DNA from 3 places in the Arthrobacter sp. HLT1-20 genome. Region 3 is predicted to be linked to each of the others. Evidence: riboswitches for the same ligand, from Rfam matches in the RefSeq annotation. Region 3 holds a riboswitch; each other region holds the start of a gene.
The links. A riboswitch is a leader RNA that binds a small molecule or an ion and turns the genes downstream of it on or off. The one in region 3 is predicted to bind cyclic di-AMP.

Region 1 (8,256 bases), on a different contig from region 3:
CATACCGGAAAGGACGACAGATAAGACCCAAATTGCCCTTAAATCAGGGAAGTTGATGCTCCAATCGCCCAGTAAGAAGTCACCAAACCGTATCTCTGCAATGGCAATTAGCCATCTGTCGGACAGGAAGGAAACCGGGCCCTGAACAACACATGTCGTTGATGCACGACGGCCCGCTATCGACAACCGGTGACATGCCGTCGATGATGCCGATGAACCTGCAAACGGCCACCAAACAGCAGCTCCGGCGCTACGCTGCAGGACCTCATCACGTTTTACTCACGTTATTGAACGAAAACCCACGGCAATCCTTGGCATGTCAAAGGGGCCCTGTTGTTCCGCACTCCCCCGGAAACACACGGTTTTTGACGTGAAACGATCACTGTTGGCATGAGACTCCTGAGTTTCTCTTGGCCGCCGGTTCGAGTCCGGCCCGGGGCACCAAATGTGGCTCTGACCTGCGGTTTTACTTTTTTGGCCGGGTGCGTCGGGGGGCCGAATCACGTTTTACTCACGTTTTTGAACGAAAAGTTGGTCACGAAATTGGCTCCAACTCGGCCGATTCAGGTTCAATTTGCTCTCATATTTCCCGACCAGTGGACAGAAAATCCCCTAGATTCCGCGATTGTTCCTGGCTTGGACGATCGTGGAATGTGACTACCAAGAATTGGCCCTCCGTTCGCCGTAATCTCGGCATTGAGGACCGTCGCTTAGCCAAGAACTTCCCTTGAGACTGCAGCCAGCACGGCGCGGGAGATTCGATCTTCCGGCCCACGTAGTCGGGCAATTTTGCCGTGAACTACCAGCCCAACGGTGGGCTGCAGCAGGTCCATTCCATGACGATTGACTTCCAGCCAGCCGGACCCCCCAAATCGTCCCGAAAGGGGTTGCCGGGACGATTTGGAGGAGTGGCGTCTTGTGATCCGGATTGTCTGCAAATTGCGAAAGGTACTGACCTGAGGAGAGAAGGGCATCGGCATCCGAATGTAACGGAATTATAACTTTTGAAGCTTTTTGGTTAGGCTTGAATAAATACATGCCCCTTAAGGGTATGTTCGTGGCCGCTTCGCCAAACCCCGTCGGCGGATCACGACCGTTCATTTTCTAGACGGGGACGGAGGAACCACCGCCGGCGCCTTAGTGCGCCTTGGGGTGAAGCGCGCTCAACAATCCAAGCCTGTACGGCTATGCGTTGAGCGGGCCGGGCAGACCCCTCGCCCGAATCCGACAGCTAACTTCGTCGGCGTCGAGAGGACCTTATCTATGCCTGCCCGCCGCCAACACGGCCGCCGCCGTGCCACCGTCTCCAAGACTTCCCCGACCTTGCCTGGACGCCACTGGACGTCTCCAGTTGAAATCAAATCCAAACACGTCACGGGCCGAAAGCCACTGGCACTAGCTGTGGCAGCGGCAGGATTCATTGCCCTAACGGCACTTCCCGCCGCACATGCCGAAACCAACCACCTTTCCTCTGCGGTGACCGCCAGCGCCGCCACCTCGACAGCGCAACCGACAGTGACAGCGGACAAGGACGTCGTGCTGTCTTTCGCTCAGCCGTCTCTTGTCAGCAAACCGGCACCAACGACAGCCCCCGCAGGCGGACTGCAGCCAGCGGCTGCAGAAAAGACCCCTGTGCCGGTACAGGCCCCAACAGTACCCACACCACCCGCACCGGCACCAGAAGCTCCTACTGCTAACCCGTCCTCGGGACTGGTGCCTCCGTTGGCCTCACTGACGGTCACCTCACCCTTCGGGTATCGGACCAATCCGTTGAGCGGCGCTGGTGGAGAACTGCACAACGGGATCGATTTCGGGGCGGCTTGCGGCACTGCCGTCTTCGCTTCGGGGAGCGGGACCGTGACAGAGGCTGGCTGGAGCCAGTACGGAGGCGGAAACCGGATTGTGGTTGACCATGGTGGCGGGATCAAAACCACGTATAACCACCTAGACAGCATTGGCGTCAGCGTCGGCCAGCAAGTCAGTGCAGGCGCGCAGATTGCTGGGGTTGGGTCAACGGGTAATTCCACCGGATGCCACCTTCATTTCGAGGTCGTCGTCAATGGTCAAACGGTCGATCCGGCACCGTTCATCTGATCGAATCCCCTCCTTCTTGGAAGGCACCGGTGTAAAAAGTGACATGTGGGGGTCCTGGTGGCCTTCGGGCCACCGTGACCCCTCCCATTGGCCAGGCACGCAAGGGCGAATTCACTGATAAATCATTATTGAGCTCATCCAAGTAGCGTGCTGCATGCTAACGCCGGGTGGATAACGGGCTGCTCCGAGAGAACCTATGATCTCCTGTCCAAGACGATCGTGGTACCCAGAACCTGTAACAACAGAACAAACAATGGGTAGCCGGAGATCGGTGGAGCAACGCCCCAAGCAGACTATGACTGAAGGCTGAGGCGACTCTAGGATCAGGACCGTGAAACGTCGCGGTCCTCAATCGTTGAGCGCACTGGCGGGACCCATCAGGGGCAGTGTGGTTGCCTTCATGGGCCAGGTTCTCGCCTGCATGCCCAAGGGTGGCAAGTCAGCGCTTCTTGGGCGTGGCACGTCCAGCCACGATGGCACCTGCAAACAAGAGGGCGGTAGCTGTGGGGTATCCGATGAGGAGATCCTGCATGCCGGGCGGACCCCCGGTCACGGCGACGTGTGCGATCCAGTGTGAGAGTCCGACCAGAACACCCACGGCCATGATCACCTGGCCGCTCCTGACTAAAGGCGGTGACGACGGTAGCCCCTGTGGGCGTCATGACCGGGGAGACCATTATTCCTGTTCTGTCCTTTCTAGGGCGGGTTGCTTAGCCGTTAGTGCCACCAGAGCATGCAGCCCCGGGTTCTGGCGTCTGCGGGCCCATGGCGTAGGCCTTGACGAACACGGGAAGTCGGGAATCATCGGCATTCGGTACGGTGAGCTGAGTACCCCACGCGGAGGCAGTGATGGACGCTTGTTGGTCCGGATTGGGGCTGAGGAGGACGTAGGGTTTTCCCTTGACCAGGGCAGTCAAGGCACTGACGTCTTTCTGGGAAAGGTCTGGCTTGTAACTGATCCAGACCGCCCCGTGTTCGAGTGAGTGAACAGCCCGCTCCTCATCGACTGGGTCTGAATAGATACCGCAGTTCGTCCACGTTGCTGAATGGTCACCACCAACACCGGGGACGTGTGGGTAGCTCACGGGGGTTTGGACGTGGTTACGGGTAAGGTTCGGGTACGTCTGGACCCCAGTGATCGGGTTCTTGGCGGCCGCAGCCGTCTCCTCGCGGGCCTGCATAGACCCGGTAATGACGAATGCGACTATGGTGATGACGGCGACGGCCAGCAGGCCAAATCCGCCGTAGACGAAAAGGTTCCGTCGGCGTTGTTTCACTCGGTGCGTGGCGAACACGGCATCGATTTTTGCCTTGCGTTCGACTTGTCGGTCCTTGGCGTTACTCATTGCTGTCTCCTTGGAGTAGACGGGGTCGCGGATATATCGTCTGAGTTGGTGGTGCGTATGGGATCTACGGTTGAACGAGGTTTGCCTCGCCAAAACAGGAATGCGGTGGCACCGGCGAGCAGTAACAGGCCTGAAACCCAGGTATTCACCCGAAGTCCCAAGATGGTGTTGGCATAGTCGGAGCGCAGCAGCTCGAATACGAACCGACCTGAGGTGTACAAGACGACATAGAGGGCAAATACGGATCCGGCCCCGAGCCGGAATTTCTTGTCAAGGTAGAGCAACAATCCTGCGGCGGCTAGGCACCAGAGGGATTCGTAGAGGAACGTTGGTTGAAAATAGCCCAGAATGATAGGGGCTCCGTTGCTGTCCAGGTAGGCGCGGCCGGTGCTGAAGTCCATTTGGTGGATCTGTAGTTTCCAGGGCACTGTGGTCGTGTCGCCGTAGAGTTCGTTGTTGAACCAGTTCCCCCAACGTCCGAGGCCTTGGGCGATCAGTAGCCCGGGGGCTGCGGCGTCGATGAGGGCGGTGAAGGAGACTTGGTTGCGTCGGCACCCAATGTAGGCGCCGAGAAGTCCCAGTGTGACGGCACCCCAGATGCCCATTCCGCCATCCCATATCTTCAGGGCGTTCCAGGGATTCATCCCTGGCGCGAAGTACAGTTCTGGGCTGGTGATGACGTGGTAGATCCGTCCGCCGGCGATGCCGAAGGGGACGGCCCAGATTGTAATATCCAGGATTGTTCCGGGTTTGCCTCCGCGGGCGATTAATCGTCGTCCGGTAAGCCAGACGGCAATCACAATGCCTGCCAGGATGCACAGGGCGTAGAAACGGATGGCCAGTGGCCCCAGTTGCAGTGCACTGACCGTGGGTGAGGGGATGAGTAGGGGTGTGAGCGCGATTGGATTCATGGGGGCCGTCTTACTTGAGGTAGGAGAAGACGCCCATCATGCCGCGTTCGGCATGATAAGCGTTATGGCAGTGGAAGAGCCACTGCCCCGGATTATCGGCATCGAAATAGACGGTGACGGTCTCTTTGGGACGGACTATGACTGTGTCCTTGCGAGCCCCGGTGGCGCCGATTTGGAAGGTGTGACCGTGAATGTGCATGGGGTGCCACATTTCGGTGTCGTTGATGAACTTCACCTCCACCCGTTCCCCGACCTTGAGGTCAAAAGCCTTTTCGAAGGGTTTGGTCATGTCAAAGCGTTGGCCGTTGATACCCCAGTCGTAGTTCGCCATTCCGCCACTTAGGCGCAGCTCGTGGGTGCGATCCGGTGACTTGGACGGAAGGTTCAAAGCTGGGTCAGCGGTAAGCTGGCCACCGTCAACGACCTTGCCGCTCAGCGTTTTCGGGAGAGCCTCTTTCCCGGGTGCTGTTCCGCTTCCGGTGGTAACTAGGCCGTAAGTCATCTGGGCTTTCCCCTCGGCAAGGGCCAGCACGGGGGTGTAGCCGTCCTGGACGGTCAGGATCGCGTCGATGCGTTCGCCCATCCCCAGGACGACGGCGTCCACGTCGGTGTGCTGGACGGGGAATCCATCGGTGTGAGTCAGAGTCAGTTTCTGGCCCGGGACCCCAACCCGGTAGGCGGTGTCTCCTGCGGCATTGATGATACGTAGGCGTATCCTTTCCCCCGCCGTGGCCGTGAAAGTCTCCGGGTTCTCCGGCTCACGGCCGTTGAACAGGTGGAGTGGGAAGGCGACGTCCCCGGCGTCACCGCCGAGGAAGTCGCTGCTGGCGCCCATGAGCATGTGGCCCATCACCATTCCGCCGTCGCCTTCGCCGTGGTTCATGCCACCCATACCGGCCATACCCTTGGAGAGCTCTTTGATGACGTCCTCTGGGGTGCCGGTGACGCCGTCGAGCCAGTCATCCAGGATGATCACCCAGTCCTTGTCGTACTTCAAACTTTCTTGAGGGTCTTCGATGATCAAGGCACCGTAGAGAGCCCGTTCTCGTTGCATTTCCACGTGTGAGTGGTACCAGTAGGTTCCCGGGTGGGGCAGCTTGAAGCTGTAGGGGTAGTCCTTGCTGGCGCCAATCGCGGCCTGAGTGAGTCCAGGGACACCATCGGCATCATTACGTAGGGCGAGTCCGTGCCAGTGAATGCTGGTGGGCTCGCTGAGCTTATTGGTGACGGTGACCTTGAGTTGGTCACCGGCTGTGCCGCGCAGGGTCGGTGCGATGAGGGCGCCGTCATAACCCCATGTTGTGAGCGTCTTCCCCGCCAGGGTGGTGGAGAACAGGCCGGGGGTGAGGGCTTTGGTGACGGTCTTTTCGGTGGAATCCCGCCGAGTTTCATAGTCGTTGATGAGTGGGTCGGTAGGAAGGATTCGGTTGGTTTGTCCGGTTGCTGGCGGGGTGGGTGTGCAAGCTGCCAAGGCGGCCGCTGCGGTGGCCGCGACGGAGAGCCCCAGGAAGGAGCGTCGGTTTAATGTGTGGCTCATGAGGTGTTCCTTTGAAGAATGTGGGCCTAGACGACGGTGAGGTAGGTACCGGAGAGGTTTTGCAGCTGGTAGATCCACTGCATCCAGACTCCGGTGACCATCAAGACGCCGAGGACAATCAGCATGCTGGCTCCAGCGATGTTGACAATGCGGATGTGGCGACGGATGAAGCCCAGAATTTGGGTAACCCAGCCCAGGCCGAGGGCGACTAGGAGGAAGGGTATGCCCAAGCCGAGGCAGTAGATGAAAGCCAGTATTGCCCCGCGCCAGGCATTGCCGGAGGAGATGCTCAGGGTCAGAACGGCGCTAAGTGTCGGGCCCATGCAGGGTGTCCAGCCCAGGCCAAACACAATGCCCAGTAACGGTGCCCCGCCAAGTCCGGTGCGTCGAGTGAGCGTTAGTTTGCGGCTCTGTTGTAACCAAGAGAACTTCCCCAGCAACACCAGTCCCATGACGATCACGACAACGCCCAGGACGCGCATGAGAGGGTCCTGCCATCGGAAGAGCCAGGAGCCAACCATCCCGAAAGCAGCCCCGTAAAGGGTGAACACGGCACCGAATCCGAGGATAAACAGACCCACCCCTGCCACCACACGCCGGCGATTGCGCGCCTGGTTCGGATCGGTCAAACCAGAGACGTAGCCGAGGTAGCCAGGAACGAGGGGCCGAATGCATGGGGATAGAAACGAGACGATACCGGCAATCAGGGCCAGTCGTATGGCGACGAGGAGGGCGCCGGAGGTTACCGTCGTGGCGAAAAACTCTCCGGTACTCATGTTGCTAGGATGCAGCTGGCTGGAATGTTGCTCCGCCGTCGGTGGAAACTTGGACTCCATTGGTAGTGGCCGCCCAAATCCAGGGTTTGCCTGTGGTGCCGGCTAGGGCAGTGATGGCTTCGACTTGGCCCGTGATTTTTCCTCTCTCGGTCCATGTCAGTCCTGAATCGTTCGAGACGTAGACGCTCCCATCCGGAGCAACACCGACAGCTTCCGTCGGGGCTTTCATCTCTGAGTCAGCAAACGCGGCGAACTGAATGATGGGTCCCTTGGGTACGAGTTCCCAGGTTTGCCCGGCGTCGATTGAGCGTTGAATTCCCGCTTCGGTGGTCGCCAACACGACGGTCGAGGCGGGGTTTCCGGCCAAAACGGCAGGCGAGAACGTTGCGGGCGAGGTAGACCACGCTATTCCATCTGTGCTGGTGCGAAGTTGCCCGTCGAAAGCGACCAAGCTGCCGCCGCTAACGGTCAGGGCGTGGAAGTCTGACTGGCCGCCTCGGGAGACCTGTTGCCAGGTCTTTCCCTCATCAGTGGATTTCACCAGTCCGAGGGGGTTCGGCAATGAGGAATCCGGCCCGGGGTGACCGGACGCGTAGTAGGTTCCCGGCTCGGCAGAGGAGGTGAATCCCATGAGATCGATGGTATTTTCACTGATTTTTTTCCGCGTTGTCCCTGTTGCATCGAACAACCCATCGTGAGTGGCTAGAAGGACCTTGGTCGAGGAGGGGTCCACATAGATCCCGTGGACATGATCGCTGCCCACTGCCGCAACAGCTTGCGGATCCGGTGGTGTCGAACAACCAGCCAGCACGAGAAGCGTGAGCGTTGCCACGATCGCTGTAGTGCGGGCAGGCGAAAGGAAGAAGCGGGGTTTCACAAGAACTCCAAAACATGCTGATCGAAAAGATTGAAGGTGGTGGCGGTTCTAACGTCCACGAACCGCCACCGTTAGTTGTCAGCAGCAGTCAAGGACTACAGCGCCGCCAGTAAGTCCTTCATGTCTTTGATCTCGGATTCCTGTGAGGCGACGATGCTCTTCGCCAAAGTCACCGCGTTGGCGTTCTTGCCGCCGGTAACCTCGGACGTGGCCATTGCCACGGCGCCTTCATGATGGGCGATCATCTGGGTCAGAAACAGCTTGCTCGCCTCCGCCCCCTCGGCGGCCTTGAGCTTGTCCAAGTCGGCCGCCGACATCATGCCGCTCATGGAGTGATCGCCGGCCATGACCGTTGGCTCGGTCCAGCCGGTGAGCCAGGTGGTCATTTTTTTGATTTCCGGGTCCTGGGCGGCCTTGATGTCCGTGGCCAATGCGGTGATCTTCGCATCGAGGCCAGTCTTGGCGAGCATGATGTCGCTCATCTCCACCGCCTGGGTGTGGTGGGGGATCATCATTTGGGCAAACATTGTGTCTGCGGAATTGTGTTCGCCCACCGTAACCGGCGCTTGTGTCGTCGTGGAATCGCCATGGTTCATGCTTGGCATGGATCCGCCGTCGGTTCCGGTGGAGCATCCTGCCAGGGCGATCATGGCGGCAACAATGGTGGCTGAAACGGTCAATGATTTTTTCATAACAAACAGTCCTTCACTTAAAC
Region 2 (8,256 bases), on a different contig from region 3:
ACCCAGGCCCATGCCGGGACCGGGGACCTGTCCACGGGTGCGGCAACCCTAGCCGAAGGCCAGGAAACCGCCCTGGACGGGGCAAACCAGCTGGCGGCCGGCGCCACCAAGCTCAACAACGGTGCCGGCGATTTGAAGGACGGTTCCAGCACGCTTTCCGCCGGTGCCGCCGAACTGTCCAAACAGTTGCTTGGCGGTGCGGGGTCCGTACCGGATCCCACTGACAAGGACAGGCTCAACGCAGCAGGGGTCATTGCCGATCCCATCCGCGTGGATTCCATCTCGCAGGCCAAGGCCGCAAATTACGGGTCCGGCCTGGCACCGTTCTTCCTGGTCCTGGCGCTCTGGATTGGCGCGTTCATGCTGGTCCAGGTCATGCGGCCGCTGACTGTGCGCGCCCTGGCCTCCAACGCCCCGTCCTGGAAAATTGCTGTGGGCGGCTGGCTGCCCTTTGCCACGGTTGCCACAGGGCAGGCCCTGCTGCTGTACGCGGTGGTGAAGTTTGGGCTGGGGCTGGAGCCGAGCCACCCGTGGCTGACCTTGGGCCTGTTGCTGCTGGCCTCGCTGGCGTTCACAGCCCTGATCCAGGGAATTGTTGCGCTTTTGGGCACGCCGGGGAAGTTTGTGGTGCTGATCCTGCTGGTGCTGCAGTTGGTGTCCTCCGGTGGCACCTTCCCCTGGCAAACAACGCCCGAGCCGCTGCACATCATGCACCAGATCCTGCCCATGGGGCATGTGGTTGAGGGCATGCGCCACTTGATTTACGGCGCTGACTTGGCACCATTGATACCCATAGTGCTTGGCTTGCTGGGCTACACGGTGCTCGGCCTGCTGTTTGCCTGGGCAGCCGTCAACAAAAAGAAAACCTGGACGCTCAAGACATTGATGCCGGAGATCGAAGCCTAGGACCCAATAGCCTAGCGCGGCACCACAAAGTTGTTCAGCTGGGCGTCCTGGCCGTCAAGGGTTGCCCAGTCGCCGGTGTAGTCGAAGACGGCGAACGCGCTGGTAGGGAAGCCGGACGCCAGGTCCATGTAGGCGTCCTGGTCCGAATCCCGCGAGGCTAGGCGCAGGGCCAGGGATTGGATGCCGGGCATGTGGCTGATCACCATGAGCGTGTTCACGGTTTCCGGCACATGGTTGATGACCGAGAGCATGGAGGTGGCCCCGGCGGCGTAGAGCGCTGTCTCGAGCTTGGGGGTAGGGGCCTTATCCGCCAATTGCTGGCATACCCAGGTGCAGGTTTGCCGGGTCCGCAGGGCAGAGGAACACAGGATGAAGTCCGGGAGCACGGAGTTCTCCACGAGCCATTTGCCGGCCAGCGGCGCCTCAGTGTGACCCCGCTGGGCCAGCGGCCTGTCATGGTCCTCCACACCCAGCGGAAAAGCCGCCTTGGCATGGCGCATCAAGATCAACTTTTTAATGTGGTGTTCGCTCATGTTCACAGTTTAGTGACACTTAAAGCAGAACGACGGCGGTTGCCGCGCCCGAGGGGCCCCAATTGCAGACGCGCCAGCGGCTGGAATTGGGGAGGGCGCGGGGACTAGATGGAGTATTCGGGGGCGGCCCAAACAACCACTTCGGGGTGCTCGTAGAAGCGGTAGCCTTCGCCGCGCACGGTGCGGACCGTGTTGGCCAGGCGGCCCAGCTTGGAGCGCAGGCGGCGGATGTGAACGTCGATGGTGCGTTCGTTGGGGACCTCGTCGGCGTTGCTCCAGAGGCCCTCAAGGAGTTCGTCGCGGCCCACGGTGCGGGTGCCGTTTTCCACCAGATAGTTCAGCAGCTCGAATTCCTTGAACGTGAGGTTCAGGGTGTCACCGTCGAGGTGCACTTCGCGGCGGGCCAAATCGATCAGGACGCCGGTGGGGCGCTGATCGGCAACCGGGACGCGGACCGCTTCCTGGCGCTGGCGGCTGGACACTGTGGGGTCACCGAAGGTGGAGCGGACCACGTCCAAGGCGGTACCAACGGCGTCCGACGGCGCAATCGCCACGGCTGCATAGCTCTGGGCCTGCGGTACAAGGGTTTGGGCGTAGGCGCGGATGTCCTGGGCCAGCTTGGCCAGAGATGTTCCGGCGGCGGCAGCAGTGTCCTCGTCAACGCCAACGTAGAGCACGAATCCGCGGGCCACATTATCCGGACTGACGCCGCGCAGCTTGTCTCCGCCGGCAATCACCGGGGTGGGCGCCGTCATGGGGAAGCCCTCGGCGGCGGGGACAGCACGCAGCCGGGAGGTGGCAGTGGCCAGGTCGGGGCGGTAGGCGCCTGCATAGCCGGGGTGCTCCGCATGGGCAGAATGGGCCAGCGAACCCTGGCCGGTGTTGCGGGCAACCGCCTTGGCGGCGTTTCGAACAGAGATGTGGACGTATCCGGATGCTACTGACATTGAACTACCTAAGGTCTATGGCCGTACTGGACGGCGCGAATGCTTCCTTCAGCTTTGAGAATCCAAAGCTTTATTGCCCTCTTTACGAGGGCCAGCCCATGGGCCAAGGCCTGAAATTTGCCATGTGTTGCTACATCCCCCAATGGCTTCCAGGTATTGCGATCTAGGCCTGCATTCGACAACTGTGCAAAAGCTGTCCCCTCGCTTCGAGGCGGACATTTGCTGCTGCTGCAGAATTCACTGAGTGGGTGTTCACATACGTCAGTGTCCTACGTAACAAAGCAATCTTGCAAGTAACAAAGGCCCCAAACGTCCAGCATGTGAGATTGTGCTCTATTTTGTGACCAACCTTACATTGTTGCTTTGCTCTCAGTTTGGTGGAAAATGACGATTTGAGACAAACAAAATCATCACATTGACAAAAAACGCGCGCATAAATTCTGCATGAACCCTTGTTTTGATAATTATATTCAAACCGCACTTTTGCACGACTAGGATGCCCTCGACAAGTTCTCGGAGACACCCAGCTTGTTCCCAGTTTTTTACGCTAGGTAAACAAATGTTTACCTAAAGCGCTGGACGTAGGACCTTGGTTGACTGGGAGTACCTCGTGGCTGGCAGCTAGCGGTGGAGTGCCCGCGCCAAGGCGAACGGGCGGATAGCCGCAATCTGCTCCCGCAAGGTGACGTTGTTGCGCTTGTTCAGCATCCAGAGCGCAGCCAGACCGGCAAGAACGGCAACAGCGGCCCCCATGCCCAGCGACCAGCGGGGGCCGAATTCCGTGGCTATCCACCCCACCAGCGGCGCACCTATGGGCGTCCCACCCTGCATCACCACCATGTAGACGGCCAGCACTCGGCCGCGCATGGCGGAGTCGGTGGTCAGCTGCACGGTGGTGTTGCAGGCGTTCATGAACGTCAGCGATGCCAGCCCCACCGGCACCAGGGCAATGGCGTAGAGGGCAAAGCTGGGCATGAAGGCTGCCACGCCCACCGTCATGCCAAAGGCCAACGCACCTCCCACGATGTAGAGCATGCGCATGGTCTTGCGCCTTGCCGCCAGCAACGCGGCAGCAAGGGTGCCAATGGCCATGACGGAGCCCAGCAGCCCATACTCCCCCGGACCCACATGGAATACGGCTGTGGCCATGAGCGCGTTGGTGATTTGAAAGTTCATCCCAAAGGTGGCCACCAGGAACACCAACACCATGATCATCATCAAATCCGGGCGCTGCCGGATGTAGACAAAGCCCTCGCGGATCTGCCCCTTGGCCCGGGGCACCCGCACGGCAGGAATGAGCTCGCTGGTGCGCATGCGGCACAGCGAAACGATCACGGCCGCAAAGCTGGCGGCATTGATCAGGAAGGCCGGGCCGGTTCCCACCAGTGCAATGACCAGGCCGGCGACGCCGGGGCCGGCAAGCCGGGCCAGGTTGAATGATGCGCTGTTAAGCGCCACGGCGTTGGGCACATCCTCCTTGGCAACCACCTGGGACACAAACGCCTGGCGTGACGGGGCATCGAAGGCGCTGGCCACCCCCAGCAGGGTTGCCAATACATAAACGTGCCACAGTTGTACAGTCCCCGTGACAACCAATATTCCCAACAAAAGCGCACAAATTCCCATGGCAGTTTGGGTGAGAAGAAGCAGTTTTCTTTTGTTGACGCGGTCGCCCACCAGCCCGGCGTAGGGCCCCAGGAACACGATGGGCAAAAACTGCAGGCCGGTGGTAATACCGGCAGCAGTGCCTGAATTATTGGTCAGGACTGTCAGGACCAGCCAGTCTTGGGCAACGCGCTGCATCCAGGTACCAATGTTGGACACGAGGGCTCCGGTCACCCAGAGCCGGTAGTTGAAGACTCTCAGGGAACGGAACATGGAACTCATCTAGGCGCTCATCTCCTGCAAAATCAGAGCCGCCTCATGCAGCGTTGCCCGCTGTTCCGGGGATAGATCCGCTACGCGCCGGGCCAGCCACGCGGTTCGTTTAGAGCGTGCCCGCAGCAGCGCGGCGGCTCCCTGCTCGGTGATTTGCACCAGCACCTGGCGCTTGTCCTGCGGGTTCACCTGGCGGCTCACCAGCCCGGCCTCAGCCAAGGCGTTCACTATCCGGGTCATGGAAGGTGCCTGGATCTGCTCCCGAGCAGCCAACCAACCCACTGTCTGCGGCCCCCTGAGTACGGCCGCCAACACCGAATACTGCCCGGGGCTGATCTCCCCCGTGGCGGCCTCGGCCCGCAGCCTTCGGGAGGTACGCATCACCGCCACCCGCAATTCAGCCGCCAAGGGCGCCACGCCGATCGGCTTGCGGGCCACCAATGGTGCCTTGTCCGGCGTCGTAGTGCTAAGGGAAGGTTCGGTCATCACGGGTCAGCTACCTAAAGAAAAAGTTTCGTATCCTCTTGCTTCCCACCCTAGATGCTTAGCATTGCTAAGTAAATGACGACTTGCTCACCTTGCCTTCCGCCTTGCTACAAACGTTGTTACCAAAACGTGACATAGCCCAGAGTTTGAGTTAGGCTCATATTTGTGCCGGCTGAATCATCCACGATTTTTGGCACAAATGGACGGACCGCCGAGCTCTGCCGCCGCCCATTTCCCTCCATTCCCATGGCAGAGACGGGGGACCCAATCTTTGCGGGCCTTCCACCTGGAAGCCCTTGGGGTTAAGCCAACGCAGTCCTTACAAGCAGTGAACTCTGCCTGCCATTACTGCGTGGCCGGATTCTCTAGTCCGTTCCCGACAGCTCACCTCGCAGGCGTAGAGAGGCTACAACTATGTCTGCATCACTGCAGCGCGGCCGTCGTCGCGCCGACTCCACCCGCCGCCCAACCATTTTTGGGCTCGCCGCAGCCAGCAGCGGAACACGCGCAGCCAGCAAGTCCTCCCCCGTCACGGCCACAGCCAAATGCCTGGCTGCCGTGGCAGTGCTGGGCGCCTTGGTAGCCGCCGGATCCGTGGCCCAGTCCGTGGACAACACTGCTGCCACGCAGGGCAACACCAGCCTGGTCGCCGCCGTGGACCGCTCCGTTCCGGCACCTGCCGTGTCAGTTCCCACGGATGCCGCCATCAGCTTCCCCGGACTTGCCGTCAGCTCATCGCCGAAAGCTGCCGCCACCACGCCTCCCGCCGTCAAAGCCGAGGCGGAACAGGTCAAGGCCGTGGCCGCAACGCCCGCGCCTGCCGTTGCTGTGGACGATCCCGCAGCAGCCAAGGCCTACGCCGCAGGCCAGATGGCCGCCCATGGCTGGGGCGCCGACCAGATGAGCTGCCTCACCCTGCTCTGGCAGCGCGAGTCCGAGTGGCTGACGTCCGCAGAGAACGCCTCCAGCGGCGCCTACGGCATTGCCCAGTCCCTGCCCGCTGACAAGATGAACAGCGAAGGCCCCGACTGGAGCACCAACTACCAGACACAGATCCGCTGGGGCCTGGGTTACATCGAGGGCCGCTACGGCTCACCGTGTGGCGCCTGGGGCCACTCCGAATCCGTGGGCTGGTACTAACACACGTGTTTTAGGGGCTGGACGGGCTGCTGCCGGTGACTTTTAAGGGCCTCTTGCGAAAAATGCCGCCGTTCCCGCAAAATGCCACCGGTCTATCGTTGGCATTTTGCGGGAACGGCGGCATTTTTGGTTTCTGGGGTTGAGCGCTACTCCGCTACGCCGTAGAGGCGGTCGCCGGCGTCGCCCAGTCCGGGCACAATGTAGGAATTCTCGTCCAGGCCTTCGTCAATGGAGGCAAGAACCACGCGCACATTGTCGCGGGCGCCGTGGGCGGCCTCGAGCTTGGCGAGGCCTTCCGGTGCGGCCAGCAGGCAGATGCAGGTGATGTCTGCGGCGCCGCGGTCAAACAGGAACTTGAAGGCTTCGATCAGGGTGCCGCCGGTGGCCAGCATGGGGTCCAGCACGTAGACTTGGCGGCCCGTGAGGTCCTCGGGCAGGCGCTCGGCGTAGGTGATGGCCTCGAGGGTTTCCTCGTTGCGGGCCATGCCCAGGAAGCCGACCTCGGCGGTGGGCAGCAGGCGCGTCATGCCCTCCAGCATGCCCAAGCCGGCACGCAGAATCGGCACCACCAGGGGTGTGGGCTTGCTCAGTCCGGTGCCCACAGTGGAGGTCACGGGCGTCTCAATGTTGACCGGTTCAACGCGCACTTCACGCGTCGCCTCATAGGCCAGCAAGGTGACAAGTTCTTCGGTCAACTGACGAAAAATGGGGGACGGAGTGTTCTTGTCCCGCAGAACAGTCAACTTGTGGGCAATCAGCGGATGATCCGCAACCAGTACGCGCATGAATAAAAGCTACCATTGAGCCGTGCCCAACACCGAGAAATCTCACACAATCGAGACCACCGCCACGGCTTTTCACGCCCAGTGGATGGGCATTGCGCTCACGGAGGCCCGCCGAGCCCTGACCACAGGCGACGTCCCCATTGGCGCCGTCGTCCTAGGGCCCGACGGCGGCATCCTGGGTTTGGGGCGCAACGAACGTGAAGCGCACGGGGACCCCACGGCCCATGCAGAGGTGGTGGCGATCCGGGAAGCCGCGGCGAAACTGGGGTCCTGGCGGTTGAATGACTGCACTCTGGTGGTCACGCTGGAGCCGTGCACCATGTGTGCCGGGGCCATTGTGCTGGCGAGGGTGCCGCGCGTTGTTTTTGGGGCGTGGGATGAGAAGGCCGGGGCGGCAGGTTCCGTGTTTGACGTGCTGCGGGAACGCCGGCTCAACCACTGGGTGGAAGTTTTCCCGGGTGTGCGCCAGGACGAGTGCGCGGCGCTGCTGAAGGACTTTTTCAGCGGACACCGCCAGTAGGCGTTCACGGCTCAATCTGGAGCGGCAATTTGGAGCGGCTTTGACGGCATCGCGCAGGAGACCCGAGTGATTTCCTGTGCCCCCACACGATTGTTCCGTCCGGTGTCATCGCACCAGTCCAGGTCGTAAGGGTAGGCGGCCACCATGCCCTCGCCGGGGACGGCATCAACCGGGAGGTTCACGCTCATACTAAACCCGCCGGCGTCGTTCATGGGGGCCAGCAGCTCAACAATTTTTGTTCCGTAGCGGTTGTACACCTCCACTTGGATCTGGGCGCTCTCGCCGTACCGCGGGTTGCAGCCGGCGTCGTCCGCACTGACGGTGACACTACTGCCGGGCTTTGCCGTGGCGGGGCTGAGCGAGAACTCCGGCGGGAAGCACGCAGGCGCCATCCCCGACTTCGAACAAGCCGCCACGGCGGGGCAAGCCAACCCCAGCACCAACAACGCCGCGGTTGCCCGCAACCGTGCCCCCTGAGCCACTTTTCAGCCCGCCGCGTTGAGGGAGTCGATCCGCTTTTGCCTGCTCTGCGGCGAATCCAGGCTGAAGGTGCGGAAGTCGCCCAGGTCGTCGCGGATGAACGCCTCCACCTGCTGGATCTTGTGCTTGACGGCGTTGCTGGGTGCGTTGAAGAGCCAGTGGGCAATGCGTTCCTGGCCGGGATCGTACTGCCACAGTCCAATGATGCGGCCCCGGTCCACGATGGGATGGTCGGGCAAGTCCCCCTGAAGTGAGAGTTTGTCGTCTAGGAACTGCAGATGGGCATCCTCTTCGGCAACGTGCTCAGCGGCATTGCGGCGAAGCAGGAACAGCGAATCGCTGCTGGCCAGGAGCTGGATCTGCTCCTGTTGTTCGGGGACAAAATCTGCAGCCTTTTCGGCGTCCGCGGGCAGCATCCACATCCCATGGGCCTCCACCGCCTGGACGACTGCGAGCGCCGCCTTGCTTTGTGCCACGGTAAACGCTGTGAACCATTGGGTTTGCTTGAGCGTGGCTCCGCCGGTCCAGCCCAGATAGTTTTCCATGAGCTTGGCGCGGGCCTGCTCGGGTGACTCCTTGGC
Region 3 (6,254 bases):
TTCATCATCGAGCGTGTCCGTAGCCGCTTTGATGCGTGCCGGCGCCGCCAGCGGCGCAGGCCAAAAAATGGGTGTCGCCATGGCCGCCACGGGTCTAGTACTGGCCGTCACCCTGCCCTCTGCCCAGGGCATTGACCAGCAGCAGCTGGAACCGGAATTTGCAGCGTCGACGCAGACTTTAGTCACTGCATCCGCGGATATTCCCATTACTTTTGCGGCCCCGGAAATTGGCAGCAAGTTGAACGCCGATGGCCAGTTGAAGGAAACGTTGAAGGTCAAAGCCTCCAACGTCACCCCTGCCGCCTCCAAGGGAACGCTGTCAGCGCCCCTGAAGGCCTTGGCACCAAGCTCCCCGTTCGGTGACCGCATCAGCCCCATTACGGGCCAGATTGACGAACACCACACCGGCCAGGACTTCGCCGTTGCGAGCGGCACCGACGTACTTGCAGCCGCCGGCGGAACCGTCACCTTCTCGGGGTGGCACACCTACGGCGGTGGCAACCGCGTAGTGGTGGACCACGGCAACGGGCTCTCAACGTCCTACAACCACATGAGCAGCAACTCGGTCAAGGTTGGCCAAAAGGTTGAGCGTGGCGACGTGGTAGGCCTCAGCGGTTCCACCGGCGCATCGACCGGCCCCCACCTGCATTTTGAAGTAATCGTCAACGACGAAACCGTCGATCCCATGGGCTGGCTTTAATCCATCCACAGGCTACGTTTGATTACGACTTAGTCACCTGACCGTGACCTGAACGTGACATTGGCAAAAATCTGTTGTAACGTCGTAATCGCGCCAACTTCGAATCAAGCTGGCGCCCATGAGTGGATTGCCTAGCTCTGCCACTGCTCATGGTCCGTTCGTATCAATCGTCTGGCAGGGGCGGGGGAACCAATAATCGGGCTTCGCATTTAGTGCAGAAGTCCTTGGGGTGAAGCCGCGAAGCGTTAAACCACGTAGAAGAAGTGATTCTAAACGTGCGCCATAACGTGGAGCGGCCGGGTGACTCCCATCCGAATCCGACAGCTTACCTCGCAGGCATTGGGAGAGGAATCCTTCTTGGCTTCAAACACTGCCCTCGGGCGCCACCGCGCCGAGGTTGTTAAGACCAGCCCGATCTCCACCCTCACGAAAGCCGTCAGCTCCAACGTCGGCGGGGTTGGTCGTCAGGCAGCTGTTATTGCAGCTGCTTCAGGACTGGTACTCACATCCGGTATCGCAGCAAACGCGGCTACTCCCACTGTGGAGCGCGCTTCTGACGGTGCAACCACGCTGAACATGAAGACGGAACTCGCGTCCGCCATCACGGCAGCTTCCACGGTGAAGATCTCCTTCGCCACCCCCGCAATCACCTCCACCCCGGCCCCTGTTGTTGAGGCGCCGGTAGTTGTAGAGGCACAGAGCAGCGACGTTGTTGCAGCACCTGTTGCAGAAGAGGCCGTGGCACCCGCCGCAGCACCGGTTGCCACGGTCACCACAACAGCACCTGCCGCAAAGCCTGTTACCAAGAGTGGAATTGGCGCAACCATCGCCAGCGCCGCCTTGGCTCAGATTGGTGTTGGCCAGGACTGCACCGCACTTGCCAGCAACTCCTTGGCTGCCGCTGGAATTAACTTCCACGACTGGCCCGCTGGCTACTTGAGCTTGGGACGTACGGTTTCCGCAGCCGAAGCTCAGCCCGGTGACTTGATTTACTATGCAGATGGCGGCATGGGCATGGCCCACATCGCTGTTTACATTGGCAACGGCCAGGCCGTACACGGTGGATGGGGCGGCGGCACAACCGCTATCTTCTCCGCCAACGTCGGTTCAGGCCCCGTATTCATCGCCATGGGTCACTAAGAACTTTTTACACCCAATAAACCCCGTCCTTGGACGGGGTTTATTGCTTTAATCGCACGCCAGCAGTCCCTTGGGCTCCTCTTACGCGCGGTAACATGGCCACATGCTGACTTTGACACCGCATCCATGCAGGCAGTGATTCTGGCCGGTGGACTCTCCCGGCGCCTCGGTGGCGTGCCCAAGGCGGGTCTCCTGGTGGAGGGCACCACCCTGCTGGCACGTACAGTGCAGGCCGCGGCACAGGCCATCGACGCCCACGAGGCTGCGCAACAATGGGCCCAGCCAGCCGCAGCGCACGGGGACGCTGGCGCCCGGGCCCGGATCGCCGTCGTGGGTCCCGTGGAAAGCATCGCCGGATGGCTCGGAACCACGGAATCGGGTGGGCGCGTGGTGGCCGTGCAGGAAGATCCGCCCCATGCCGGCCCCGCCGCGGGAATTGCCGCCGGATTGGCAGCACTGCCCCTGGGCGATGACCCTGGGGAAAGGGTGTTGGTCCTTGCGTGTGACATGCCCGCCGCCGCTGCGCTTGCCCGGCTTCTGGTTGAAGCAGACAATCTTGAGGCAGCCAGCCTGGAATCTGGCCCAAGCGCGCCGCCGCGTGCCGTGGTGGCCGTGGACAACGGCAGGCTTCAGCCGTTGGCCGGAATCTATCCCTCGCGGGCGCTGCGGGCTGCCGTTGACGCGGCACGGGCGTCACAGCGGCTGGCGAACGCGTCTGTGCGTTCACTCATTGCTAGTGTGACTATCAAGGAATGTGCTGTCCCGGCGGGAATCACCGCGGACATCGACACGTGGGATGACGCCCGCAGCCACGGCATTGCGGTGCCGTGCGGCGGGCAGGAATGAGGAAGCAGTTGGAAAATCAGGACGAGATTTTGCAGGCGTGGATGGCAAAGCTGCAGGCGGCGTTTGAGATTGCCGACATTGAGGTGGACATTCAGGGCGTGCTGAACGTTGCAGGCGTGGCAGCGCACTCGATCGTTCGCCCTGCGGCACCCCTGACAACCTTTGTGGCGGGCCTCGCGGCAGGCTTGGCAGCAGGGTCCGGCCAGACGGATGAGGCAACCGCCATGAAGGCGGCCCTGGGACTGGCCACGTCCATGGCAGCGGCAGAGCGGGCCGAGCCTGTGCCCGGCACAGCAGCCGAACAATAGCCCCATGGCATCCACGCCGGCTGACCGGCCGCGCATGCTGGCGCACACCTGGGACGAGGCCAGGGCGCTTGCCTACGAGCTCCCCGACGCGCTGCCTGCCCACCCCGTGCCGCTGGCCGACGCGCTGGGCAGGACCGTGGCGGGCGACCTTCTGGCGCTGCACCCCATGCCCCACTACGCCTCCTCCGCCATGGACGGCTGGGCCGTGGCGGGGAGCCCACCCTGGATCTTCGCCGAACCCGGCAGCCGGCTTGCCGCGGGGCAGGCGGTGCCGATTGTCACGGGAGGGCTGATCCCCGCCGGTGCCAAGGCTGTTTTGCGCAGTGAGTCGGGCCAGATCAGGAACGACGACGACGGCCTGCCGGTTTTGGTTCTTGGGCCCGAATCCCGGCCCGGGGAGCCGAAGAACGGCCAGCACATCCGCCCCGTGGCGCAAGAGGCCGCCCTGGCCGAGGTCTTGATCACCTCTGGCACCAGGCTGAACCCTGCCCACCTTTCCCTGGCCGCACTGGGCGGGGCCGACGAGCTCCACGTTTTAGGCAAGCCGCTGGTCAAGCTGGTGCTGACGGGCGATGAGGTGGTGGCGTCCGGGATCCCGGCAGCCGGCACGGTGCGCGACGCATTCTCGCCGCAGCTGCCCGCCGTCGTAAGCCTCCTTGGCGGCACGGTGGTGGGGCTGGAACGGGCCAACGACACCCTCGAGTCTATCCTGGCGGCCCTGGAAGACTCACCGGAACTGCCTGCGGACGTCCTGATCACTACAGGAGGCACCGGAAATTCATCGGCGGACTTCCTGCGCCAGGCCATTGCAGCCATGGGCGGAACCATTCACCTCAACAGCATCGCCATGCGGCCCGGCCATCCCACGCTGCTGGCCGAGCTGCCCGACGGCCGTTTCCTGGTGGGACTGCCGGGCAACCCCCTGGCAGCCATGGTGGCCCTGCTAAGTGTTGCGGCGCCGCTGCTGGCCAAACTGGGCAGCGCAGCCATGCCGGGCACCTTTGAAGTCCCTTGCGGAACGCCCATCAAGGAATTTCAGGGTCCCACCAGGCTCATGCCGTACCGGCTGGTATACGGCCTAGCGTCGCCATGCGCTTACACAGACTCCGCCATGATGCGTGGCCTGGCGGCTGCTGACGGCATCATGGTGGTTCCACCTCATGGGGTCAAAATGGGGGAGACCCTCACGGCTTTCGCGCTGCCGTGGACGTAGGAGACGTGAGTGGGCATCCGGTTTCCTTCAACTGCGCCGACGGTCGGGTGCTGCGAGGGCATCTTTTTGACGTCCCCAACGGCGTTGAACAGCGCGGCACGGTGGTCATCGGCAGTGCCACCGGAGTGTTGGCCGGCTACTATCACCGGTACGCGGCCTTCCTTGCGTTGCACGGATTCGCTGCCGTCACTTTTGACTACAGGGGGATTGGCCAGTCCCACGGCGGATCGTTGCGCGGCCAAACCCAGCGTTGGTTTGAGTGGGGATCGCTGGACATCGACGCCGTGCTGGCTTGGGCGCTGGCCCGCTCGCTTGGCCTGCCCGTGCACTTTGTGGGGCACAGCTTTGGTGGCTTTGGCGTGGGGATGGCGGCACATGCCAGCCAGCTTTCCCGCATCCTGACGGTGGGAGGGCAGCACGCGCACTGGCGCGACTTCACCTTCCGCTACAAAGTGGACCACGCCGTCCGGTGTCTAGTGACTGTGCCGCTGGTGGCGATGTTCGGCTATTTTCCGGCCAAGCGGCTGGGCGTCATGGAGGACCTCCCGCGCGCAGTGGCACTGGACTGGGCCCGGTCCCGCAAAGATTTCACAGCTGCTGCTGGCTCCGATCGTGCGGCCCTGCGCACCAACCAGTTGGCCGTTACCGCGCCCATCCTGGCCGTGGCACCCAACGACGATTCCTACGCCACCCTGGCCGCCATGGAACGGGCGGTCGCCTACACACCCAACAGCGAGGCCCGCATCATCCACCTGCGCCCGGAACACTACGGGGAGGCCGCCATGGGCCATTTCGCCTTGTTCCACAGCAGATACAGGCACACATTTTGGGCACAATCTCTGGCATGGCTCCGAGACGGCACCTGGACGTAGACGCCCTGCCGGAACCTTTCTTCACACCCTCTCGCAGCAATGGTGTGTTTTTCCCCGACCCTCTCGCAGCAATGGCTGGATTTTGGGCGACGCTATCGCAACACGGGCTGGATTTTGGGCGACGCTATCGCAACACGGAACTGAGCAACAAGCTGGTCTCACTGTTGACAACGCCCGGGATGGAACGGATTTTTCCCAAAACCTTGTCGAAATCGGCGAGGTTTTCCGCACCCAACTCGGCCACCAGGTCCCAGGCGCCGTTGGTGGTGTGCAACGCCCGGATCTCGGCCAGCCCCTTCAACTGGCTGATGACCTGGTCTGTGGCCCTGCCTTCCACTTCTATGAGGGAGATGGCGCGAATGGAGAGAGGATCCAGCTCATCACGCACACGCACGGAGAAGCCAACCACAGTGCCGGAGGCCAGCAGCTTTTCCATCCTGCTGTTGACGGTTGCCCGAGATACGTCAAGCAGCCTTGCCAGGCTGGCCACGGGTTCCCGGCCGTTCTCGCGGAGTGCTGACAGCAGTGCCCGGTCAAGGTCATCAAGGGTGGTCATGCGCAAAGTGTATAGCGGGGCGCCACGTTTTGTGCACAAACCATGCGGAATGTGAGTGATCTGCCCATTGAACATACAAATCGCTGCACCGTACAGTGAAGGAAACTATGTGAAGGAAGCCCAATGACGCGCTTTGTAGATGTTCAAAATATGATCCGCTGGGTTGCCGCACGCGGCCCGGAAGCCATCATGGCAGAGATGGTTGAATACCTTGGCGATGATTTTCGGCGGTGGGAAGAGTTTGACAAGTCCCCGCGCGTGGCCAGCCACACGGCGTTTGGCGTGATTGAGCTGATGCCCACCGCCGACCAGGACAGTTATGCGTTTAAATACGTGAACGGCCACCCCTCAAACCCGATCCGTGGGTTTCAAACTGTCACGGCGTTTGGGGTGCTGGCCGATGTGCACAACGGCTACCCAACGTTCATGTCGGAAATGACGGTTCTGACGGCGCTGCGCACTGCCGCAACCTCGGCCATGGTGGCCAAGAAGCTGGCCCGGGCCGATTCTCGTCACCTGGCCCTGATCGGCACCGGGAGCCAGTCCGAATTCCAGGCACTGGCGTTTCGCGGTGTACTGGGGATTGAAAAGCTTACGGTGTGGGATACCGACCCTGCCG

Region 1: it holds a riboswitch for cyclic di-AMP, as region 3 does, so the genes downstream of both, ACX80Q_RS10285 (M23 family metallopeptidase) here and ACX80Q_RS07395 (NlpC/P60 family protein) in region 3, are expected to answer to the same signal.
Region 2: it holds a riboswitch for cyclic di-AMP, as region 3 does, so the genes downstream of both, ACX80Q_RS17750 (aggregation-promoting factor C-terminal-like domain-containing protein) here and ACX80Q_RS07395 (NlpC/P60 family protein) in region 3, are expected to answer to the same signal.

The regions. Positions count from the first base shown of each region.
Region 1 is NZ_JBTNDR010000015.1:90,445-98,700, reverse strand. Features, by position in the region: cyclic di-AMP (ydaO/yuaA leader) riboswitch at 1,085-1,258, shown strand; gene ACX80Q_RS10285 (M23 family metallopeptidase) at 1,402-2,094, shown strand; gene ACX80Q_RS10280 (hypothetical protein) at 2,426-2,671, shown strand; gene ACX80Q_RS10275 (DUF3105 domain-containing protein) at 2,805-3,440, opposite strand; gene lgt (prolipoprotein diacylglyceryl transferase) at 3,437-4,351, opposite strand; gene ACX80Q_RS10265 (multicopper oxidase family protein) at 4,362-5,888, opposite strand; gene ACX80Q_RS10260 (cytochrome c biogenesis CcdA family protein) at 5,915-6,664, opposite strand; gene ACX80Q_RS10255 (F510_1955 family glycosylhydrolase) at 6,669-7,427, opposite strand; gene ACX80Q_RS10250 (DUF305 domain-containing protein) at 7,637-8,233, opposite strand.
Region 2 is NZ_JBTNDR010000052.1:7,292-15,547, reverse strand. Features, by position in the region: gene ACX80Q_RS17775 (YhgE/Pip family protein) at 1-906, shown strand, start outside; gene ACX80Q_RS17770 (SixA phosphatase family protein) at 918-1,439, opposite strand; gene ACX80Q_RS17765 (winged helix-turn-helix domain-containing protein) at 1,544-2,386, opposite strand; gene ACX80Q_RS17760 (MFS transporter) at 3,008-4,273, opposite strand; gene ACX80Q_RS17755 (MarR family winged helix-turn-helix transcriptional regulator) at 4,274-4,750, opposite strand; cyclic di-AMP (ydaO/yuaA leader) riboswitch at 4,966-5,162, shown strand; gene ACX80Q_RS17750 (aggregation-promoting factor C-terminal-like domain-containing protein) at 5,165-5,890, shown strand; gene upp (uracil phosphoribosyltransferase) at 6,037-6,675, opposite strand; gene tadA (tRNA adenosine(34) deaminase TadA) at 6,698-7,195, shown strand; gene ACX80Q_RS17735 (hypothetical protein) at 7,207-7,452, opposite strand; gene ACX80Q_RS17730 (hypothetical protein) at 7,445-7,672, shown strand; gene ACX80Q_RS17725 (DNA glycosylase AlkZ-like family protein) at 7,681-8,256, opposite strand, start outside.
Region 3 is NZ_JBTNDR010000009.1:115,122-121,375, forward strand. Features, by position in the region: gene ACX80Q_RS07390 (M23 family metallopeptidase) at 14-700, shown strand; cyclic di-AMP (ydaO/yuaA leader) riboswitch at 835-1,053, shown strand; gene ACX80Q_RS07395 (NlpC/P60 family protein) at 1,058-1,840, shown strand; gene mobA (molybdenum cofactor guanylyltransferase) at 1,967-2,686, shown strand; gene ACX80Q_RS07405 (DUF6457 domain-containing protein) at 2,695-2,994, shown strand; gene ACX80Q_RS07410 (molybdopterin molybdotransferase MoeA) at 2,999-4,207, shown strand; gene ACX80Q_RS07415 (alpha/beta hydrolase family protein) at 4,213-5,079, shown strand; gene ACX80Q_RS07420 (Lrp/AsnC family transcriptional regulator) at 5,204-5,635, opposite strand; gene ACX80Q_RS07425 (ornithine cyclodeaminase) at 5,759-6,254, shown strand, end outside.